DNA from 2 places in the Thauera sedimentorum genome. Region 1 is predicted to be linked to the other one. Evidence: predicted binding sites of a transcription regulator. Region 1 holds the regulator's gene; the other holds the start of a gene.
What was found. Region 1 encodes FNR, which switches genes on or off when oxygen is low (the NO sensors DNR and NnrR bind a similar motif). Its sites were predicted from a motif close to TTGANCTAGNTCAA; they were not measured.
Positions count from the first base shown of each region.

Region 2: IAI53_RS08010 (NosR/NirI family protein) is a predicted target of FNR. The motif match lies at 2,285-2,298, and genes of this name have one in related genera.

Region 1 is NZ_JACTAH010000001.1:329,282-333,679, forward strand. It holds gene IAI53_RS01450 (NnrS family protein) at 1-897, shown strand, start outside; gene IAI53_RS01455 (SirB2 family protein) at 902-1,297, shown strand; gene IAI53_RS01460 (hemerythrin domain-containing protein) at 1,299-1,832, shown strand; gene fnr (fumarate/nitrate reduction transcriptional regulator Fnr) at 1,896-2,636, opposite strand; gene hemN (oxygen-independent coproporphyrinogen III oxidase) at 2,754-4,145, shown strand; gene IAI53_RS01475 (sulfite exporter TauE/SafE family protein) at 4,201-4,398, shown strand, end outside.
Region 2 is NZ_JACTAH010000001.1:1,762,202-1,766,599, reverse strand. It holds gene IAI53_RS08010 (NosR/NirI family protein) at 5-2,191, opposite strand; gene nosZ (TAT-dependent nitrous-oxide reductase) at 2,668-4,398, opposite strand, start outside.

The DNA.
Region 1 (4,398 bases):
GTGATCCCGGGCCTGTGGTTCGCGCCCTTGCTCGCCGCGGGCCTCGCCGGGGTGCTGTACGGCTGGGCCAGGCTTGCCGCGGTGCTGTGGCGGGTGGCCTTCCGTTCCCAGCCCGACCCGCTGCACGCCCGGGCCACCTGGCTGGGTGTGGCGGGCGGCGGGTTGAGCATCTTCGCCTGGCTGGTGTTCGCGCTCGGCGGCGGGGCAGGCTGGGCGCGCGTGGGTATCGAGGCCGGCGTGTGGTGGTTCCTGCTGCCGGTGTTCTTCTCGGTCTGCCACCGCATGGTGCCCTTTTTCTCCAGCAACATCATTCCGGACTACGTCATCGTCCGTCCGCGCTGGGCGCTGTTGCTGATGCTGGGGGCGAGTTTCGTCCATGGCGCGCTCGGCATGGCCGAACTCGGCGGCTGGCGCTGGGTCGTCGATCTGCCGGCCGGTCTGGTCGCGCTGTGGCTGTGCATCCGCTGGCGACCGGTGGCTGCCCAGCGCGTGCGCCTGCTGGGCATGCTGCACATCGGTTTCGCGTGGCTGGGCGTGGCCCTGCTGCTGTCCGCAGCGCAGGCCGCGGGCGCCCAGCTCGGCTGGTACGGCCTGGGCCTGGCGCCGCTGCACGCGCTGGGGATCGGCTTCTTCGGCTCCATCGTGCTCGGCATGGTGTCGCGGGTCACCCTGGGCCATTCGGGCCAGCCGCTGGCGGCCGACCAGCTGACCTGGTCGCTGTTCCTCGCCATGCAGGGGGTCGTGCTGCTGCGCATCCTCGCCGACCTTGCGCCCGCTGTGCTCTCTCCCTGGCTGATGCTGGCCGCGGTAGCCGGCTGGCTGGGCATCTTCGTGACCTGGGCGCTGCGCTACCTGCCCATCTACCTGCGTCCGCGGGCCGACGGACGGCCGGGATAAGACCATGTATTTCGCACTCAAACACCTGCATGTGACCTGTGTGGTGCTGAGCATTCTCGGGTTCACGCTGCGCGGCGCGTGGATGCTGTCCGGCAGTGCGCTGCTCGAACATCGTCTCACCCGGGTGCTGCCCCATGTGGTCGACAGCCTGCTGCTGCTGTCGGCCATCGCGATGGCGGTGATGATCGGGCAGTACCCTTTCGTCGCCGGCTGGGTCACGGCCAAGGTCATCGGCCTGCTCGCCTACATCGTGCTTGGCGCGGTGGCCTTGCGGCGCGGGCGCACCCTGGCGCTCAGGGCGGCTGCGTTCTTGGCGGCGCTGGCGGTCTATGCGTGGATAGTGTCCGTGGCGCTGCTCAAGAGCCCCGCCGGTTTTCTGGTCTATTTAGGAGCTCACTGACATGAGCGATTCACTGATCCCGGTCGCACCCGGATTCGAAACCCCGCTCGAGATGCTGGAAGCCTGTCACGGCCGCCTGCAGGGGCAGCTCGAGACGCTCGCCCGCCTGGCCGCCTGGCTGCCCGCTCATGGTGCGGACAAGCAGGCACAGCAGGCGGCGAGCGCGGTGATGCGCTACTTCGACCTGGCTGCGGTCAATCACCACATGGACGAGGAAGACGATCTCTTTCCGGTGCTGCTCGCACGGGTCGATGCGCCGCGTCGCGCGCAGCTGCAGGCGCTGATCGACTGGATCCTCGCCGACCATCAGCGCATGTTCGCCGCCTGGGCGCTCATGCGCGAACGTCTGGCGGCGATTGCACAGGGAGAAGCGGCAGAGCTGACCGCGGAGCAGGTCGAGGAATTCGCCAGCCGCTACCATCAGCACATCGCCCGCGAGGAAGGCGAATTGTTGCCCTACGCCCGCGAACTGCTGACTGACGAGGACGTCGCCGCCTTGAGCGAGACCATGGTCGCCCGCCGGCGTCAGGGCTGAGAATGTGCGAATAAACCTACTGCGCGGGCCGATGGCGGTGTTGCGCGGTGCTCGCTCCGCGCTTCAGCCGCCGGCCGGTTGATGGTGCAGCAGCTTTTTCAGGCCGGCGATGTCCAGGATGCGGATGTGTTTCTGCTGCACGGCCACCAGACCGTCTTCCTGGAAGCGCGAGAAGGCGCGTGACACGGTTTCGAGCTTGAGGCCCAGATAAGAGCCGATCTCCTCGCGCGTCATGCGCAGGTGGAACTCGGCCGCCGAGAAGCCGCGCGCGGTGAAGCGCTGCGACATGTTGAGCAGGAAGGCCGCCAGGCGTTCTTCCGCGCGCATCGAGCCGAGCAGCATCATCACGCCGTGGTCGCGTACGATTTCGCGGCTCATGACCTTGTGGAACTGATGCTGCAGGCCTTCGACCTCGCGCGAGAGTTCTTCCAGCTTGCCGTAGGGGATTACGCAGACCTCGCTGTCTTCCAGGGCGATCGCGTTGCAGGTGTGGAACTCGGTGCTGATGCCGTCCAGACCGAGGATCTCGCCGGTCATCTGGAAACCGGTGACCTGCTCGCGGCCGTCTTCGAGCAGCACGTCGGTCTTGAAGGAGCCGGCGCGGATCGCGTAGATCGCCTCGAAGAGGTCGCCGGCGCGGTACAGGTGCTGCTGACGCTTGATCTTGCGACGGGCGCCCACCAGTTCGTCCAGGCGGTCGATCTCGTTTTCCGACATCCCGAACGGCAGGCACAGCTCCTGCAGGTTACACTGAGAGCAGGCGGCCTTGAGGTTTGCCACAGAGATCGGCACCGTCGCCTTCATTTGCAAGATAAACAGCTCCGTCTCTCACCGGGATCAACGGAGCCTCGTTGATCCACGTCAACCACAAAACTACGGCTTTCTGCGATCTTACGGAACAGACTGCCGCCCCGTACGACCATGAGCAATCAGAAAGAACTCGTCTTCGACACCCAGTTGATCCGCCGCTTCGACATCAACGGGCCGCGCTATACGTCCTACCCGACGGCGGATCGCTTCGTCGAAGCCTTTGACGCCAAGGCCTTGCGCGACTGGCTCGCCAAGCGGGCAGTGGGCGGTCTCGGCAAACCGCTTTCATTATACTTCCACATCCCTTTCTGTAACACGATCTGTTACTACTGCGCCTGCAACAAGATCATCACCAAGGATCACGGGCGCTCGGCCAAGTACCTCAAGTACCTGGCCAAGGAGATCGAGATGCAGGCCGCCTGTCTGGGCGGCAGCCGGCAGGTTACCCAGCTGCACCTGGGGGGCGGCACGCCCACCTTCCTGTCGCACGAGGAAATGCACCAGCTGATGGACTCGGTGCGCCAGCACTTCACGCTGGTGCCCAACGGCGAGTATTCCATCGAGGTCGACCCGCGCAAGGTGGACTTCGATACCGTCGAGATGCTCTCCAACCTCGGCTTCAACCGCATGAGCGTCGGCGTGCAGGATTTCGCCCATGACGTGCAGGTCGCGGTCAACCGCGTGCAGAGCTTCGACGAGACCAAGCTGGTGGTCGACGCCGCGCGCGCCACCGGCTTCAAGTCGGTGTCCATGGACCTGATCTACGGCCTGCCCAAGCAGAACATCATCAGCTTCAACCGCACGCTGGAGCAGGTGCTGGAGATCTCTCCCGACCGCATCTCGCTCTACAGCTACGCGCACCTGCCGCAGCTGTTCAAGCCGCAGCGCCGCATCAACTCGGTGGACATGCCCACCGCCGACACCAAGCTGCAGATCCTGCAACTGGCCATCCGCCGGCTCACCGAGGCGGGCTATGTGTACATCGGCATGGACCACTTCGCCAAGCCGGACGACGAGCTCACCATCGCCCAGCGCCAGGGGCGGCTGCACCGCAACTTCCAGGGCTACTCCACCCACGCCGAGTGCGACCTGCTGGCCTTCGGGGTGTCGGCGATCAGCAAGGTGGGGCCGACCTACGCGCAGAACGTCAAGACCCTGGACGAGTACTACGACATCCTCGACCAGGACGAGTTGCCGGTGCTGCGCGGCATCGAGCTTACCGCCGACGACCTGCTGCGCCGCGCGATCATCCAGGCGCTGATGTGCCATTTCGAGGTGTCGATCGAGTCCATCCAGATCGCCCACCTGATCGACTTCAAGGAATACTTCGCCGAGGAACTCGCCGACCTGCGCGAGATGGAGAAGGCCGGCCTGCTGAAGATCGAGGACGACTGGATCAGCGTGCTGCCCCCGGGGCGGCTGCTGGTGCGCGGCATCGCCATGGTGTTCGACCGCTACCTGCGCGCCGACCGCGAGCGGGCGCGCTACTCCAAGGTGATCTGATCCCGCCCCGCGCGGCGTAGAATGCCTGCCCTGATGCATCTTCCGGCTCTTCCGAATGCCTGAAACCGGCTATATCGCCGTCTTCCTCATCGGCCTGCTCGGCGGCACCCACTGCGTGGGCATGTGCGGCGGCATCGTCGGCGCGCTCACCGTGCAGGTGCCCGGGCAGACCCGCCGGCAATGGCCGATCCACCTGGCCTACAACCTCGGGCGCATCACCACCTACACGGTGATCGGCGGCCTGCTCGGCGCG
Region 2 (4,398 bases), 1.4 Mb from region 1:
GTCTTCAGGCGGTGACCGGCTTGTCGGCCGGCACCGGCTTGATGGGGATGAAGTAGCCGTCCGCGCCGATCGGGGTCAGCGGCAGGCCGGCCTTGCTGCGGCGCTTGCGTTCCTTGGCCAGCGGCGGGCAGCCGTGGTCGTCGGTATAGAGCACCATGCAGTCCAGGCACAGCAGGCATTCGCGCTGGTCGATGCGGCCGTCCTTGTCGATGGCGAGCGAGCCGCAGCCCACCGCGCAGGCCTTGCAGGAGTCGCATTCCTGTTTGCGCTTCAGGCCGAACCAGCGGAAGGTGCTGGGCATGGCCAGCGAGGCGCCGAGCGGGCACAGGTACTTGCAGAAGGGGCGCTCGATGAAGATCGACAGTCCCAGCAGGCCGGCGGCGAACAGGGTGTAGGGCCAGCTGCGGTTGAACAGGCCCACCAGGAAGGTGGTCTTGAAGGGCTCGACCTCGGCCAGCATCTCGGCCAGCGTCATCGAGAACACCGAGACCCCGAGCAGGCCGAAGAACACCGCGTACTTCACCCACTTGAGCTTGTCGTGCAGGGGCTTGGAGAGCTTGAACTGGAAGCGCTTCAGGCCGATCGCCCCGCCGATCTTGTAGAGCAGCTCGGACAGCGAGCCGAAGGGGCACAGCCAGCCGCAGAACAGTCCGCGACCCCACAGGAAGACGGTGACGATGATGAAGATCCAGAACAGGAAGATGAAGGGGTCGGTGAGGAAGAGCTCCCACTTCCACTGGAAGAGCAGGGCATGGAACCAGGTCAGCACCTGGGTAATGGAGGGCTGCGCCAGCAGGTAGAAGCCGACGTAGCCGATGCTGATGAGCCAGGCGGTGTACTTGAAGGCATTCACCGGCCACTTGTTCTTGTGGGTGGATGCGCGGGTCAGGCGGTCACGGTTCGCATACACGATGCCCACCGCCACCAGCAGTGCGGCAAACAGGCCGATCTCCAGTGCGCGGGTCTTCCATACGCGCAGCCAGGGCGGCACCGGGCGCTCGATGTGCGGGCGGCCGCCTTCCAGGTACTTGGCGGGAATCCAGTACTCGGTGTCGAAGTTGGCGAAGCTGCGCTGGCCGGTGGCGCGGTCCACGCGGTTGCCGAGGAACACGAACTTCCACGGATAGGCGCCGGAGAAGCTCGCGCCCTGGTGTTCCGGGCGGACGATGAAGATCGCCGATTCGTCGTAGGCCGGCGCACCGGCGGCGGCCAGGCTGTAGAGGTTGAGGTAGTCGAGGTCGCGGAAGGTGAAGGTGTCAGCGCCCTGGCGGATCTGCACGCGGTCGTACAGGCCGCCGCGCACGAAGCCCGAGCCCTTGAACGACTCCTTGCCGCCGCTGCGGATCACGAAGATGGCGTGTTCGGTCTCGCCCAGGCGGCTCATCAGGTTGCGCCAGGCCGCATCGCCCAGCACCGCACGGCCGACGTCGGGCTGGTTGAGGTAGCCGAACCACAGGTCGATGAAGGGCTCGCCGCTGCGCTCCAGGCCGACCTGCTCGGGGCGCACGGTGAGGCGCTGGATGCTGCCTTCCTCGACCAGGGTGTTCCAGTCGGGCTTGCCACCGGTCTCGATGAAGCGCGCCGGTTCGCGCACCACCGGCTCCAGGATGCCGACCTGGCGCGCCACCGAGGCGCCGGAGGTCATCATCACCTGGTTCTGCGCGATCACCGTCACCGTGGCGCCGGAGATGGCGTCCAGGCCGATGATGTTCTCTTCCGGGCGGGTGCGGCCGACCTCGATGTTGTCGCCCACGAACTTGCCCAGGTACTGGTCGTTGAACTTGATCAGCGCCGACTCCGGAATGCCCAGCAGCAGGATGGGCTCGGAGTGCTTGAGGATCTTCACGCCCGCGAAGCGGCCGCCCTTGTCCATGCCGATCAGGGTGATCACCGGCTTGCCGGAATAGGCGGGGATGTCGGTGATGTCGGTCGACAGCATGACGTAGCCGACCAGCTCGCGCTGCCCGTCCTTCTGCGCATAGCCTTCGACGTAGTACGGCCGCCCCTTGCGCTCGGAGAATTCGGTGGCGCCCGGCAGCACCTCGGTACAGGAGACCAGGCTGCACAGGTCCGGGGCGGTGTTGATGTCTTCCGGCAGTTGGGCGTTGTAGGCGTCCGCCATGGCGGTGGCGGACAGCAGCGCCAGGGCTGCGCCGGTCAGCAGTTTTCTGAATAGGGCCGGAATGTTCATCTTGGAATCGTCTTGCTGGGGTCGGGATTCGGGGTCGCCGTGCTGTGGGTGCGACGTTGTGACGCACTCTAGAAGCGAATGCTGAATTTGTACTTGTTCCGAATCAATTTGGCCCGGCCGGCGTTGTGCCATGCGGATTTCCGCAGGTTCTGCGTGCCAGCGGCATGCGGCCGGAGGCGTGCTGCGGACAAAAAAATGGAGGGGCGCGGAGCCCCTCCTGAAGATCACCCGATCGACCCGCTCCTTGCGAGAGCGGCGGACACACTTTAGAAGCCGGGTACGGAACTGTATTTGTCCCGTATCAATTCCGCGAAGCGGAGCAGAGCTGCCGGCGCGGAGCAAAAAAACGAGGGGCACGCAGCCCCTCGAAGAGATCACCCGATCGACCCGCTCCTTGCGGGAGCGGTTTGCACAGGCCGGGGCGCGAGCCCCGGCCGGGTGCCTGGTGACGTGGTCGGTTGGAAAGTGGCGCCTTGTCAGGCCTCCACGATCATCCGGCCGCGCATTTCCAGGTGCAGGGCGTGGCAGAAGTGGGTGCAGTAGTACCAATACACGCCCGGCTTGTCGGCCTTGAAGGTGACCGACGCGGTTTCCTGCGGATTGACGATGAAGTTGATGTTGTACTTGGGCACCGCGAAGCCGTGCGTCAAGTCCTCGATCTTGTCCAGGTTGGTCAGGATGATGGTGACCTCGTCGCCGCGCTTGACCTTGAACTCGCGCGGATCGAAGGCCGGCGCCAGCGAGGTGATGCGCACCGTGACCTTGTTGCCGTTGCGGGTCACGCCGCCTTCCTTCGGGTCCTTGGTGGCGAGCGGGAAGTCGTTGATGTCGTAGACCTGCTTCGGGCTCAGCAGCTCGCGCTTGAACATGATGAAGTCGTGCGGCTCGGGGCGTACCGGGTGGTCGGCCACCAGCACCATCTTCTCGCCGGAGATGTCCACCAGCTGCTCGGTTTCGGCGTGCAGCGGGCCGACCGGCAGGAAGCGGTCCTTGGAGAACTTGCAGCCCACCATCAGCCACTTGCCGTCGGCGAACATGGTTTCCGACTGGGTGGCGTTGATGTGGCCCGGCTGGTAATGCACGTCCAGGCGGTCGACCACGTACTGTGCGCTGGTGTCGCCGGCATGGAACTTGATCGCCGCATCCACGTTCCACTTGACGATCTGGCTGTCCAGGAAGAGCGTGGTGTAGGCGTTGCCGCGGCCGTCGAAGGCGGTGTGCAGGGGGCCCAGGCCCAGTTCGACTTCGGCGACGATGGACTTTTCGAGGTCGTCCAGGTTGCCTTCGAACCACTCCAGCACCTTGGCCAGCTCGATCACGGTGGCGGTGGGCGACAGCTTGCCCGCGCAGATGAAGTACTTGCCGTCCGGCGAGGCATTCACGCCGTGCGGGTTCTTCGGCACGGTGACGTAGGCCACCAGCGCGGTCTTCGGATCGGTGTTGGCGGCCTTGGTGCCATCGACCACCGGAACCTTGGAGTCGCCGATGGTGGTGAACTTGCCGTCCTTCACTGCCTGCTCGATGCGGGCGATGTTGAAGAAGATGCACGCGTCGCGCTCGGCGGACATCATGCCTTCATAGTGGTGGCCGCCCTCGGTGTTGTACTGGTTGGAGGCCGCCAGCTTGCCGTCGAAGGAGGTGGCCACCAGGTCGCAGTTGCCGTCGATCAGCACCTGCCAGCGCAGTTCCATGGTCTCGGCATCGACGCAGCTGAACAGCGCGCGGTACTTCTCCGGGCTCTCCAGGTCGCGGCCGTCGTTGGGCATCGGCAGGTGGAACTCTGCGCCGCAGAACACGCGGGTGGTGTAGTTGATCGACTGGTCGACCGGGTCGCGCTTGTCCGGGAAGATGCCGTGGAAGCCCTGGATGTTCGGGATCTCGGTGATCTTGTCGCAGATGAAGTAATCCAGGCGGATACGCGCGATACGGCTGTTGATCTTGTCGTTGATCCAGGCGTAGCGGCCGTCGTAGTTGCCGTCCTTGTAGGAGGCGTGGGTGTGGTGGGTGTCGCCGACGGTGTACTTCAGGCTGCCGTCGGCCTTGGTGCCCATGATCGCCTTGGATTCGTTGGTGTGGCCCCAGCCGACCAGCGCGTCCGGCACGAAGCACGGCACACGATGCAGTTCGCGGCCGGACGGCAGGCCGAGCACGCGGAAGTCGCCGGTGTGACCACCGGACCACAGGCCGTAGTAGGTATCCAGTTCGCC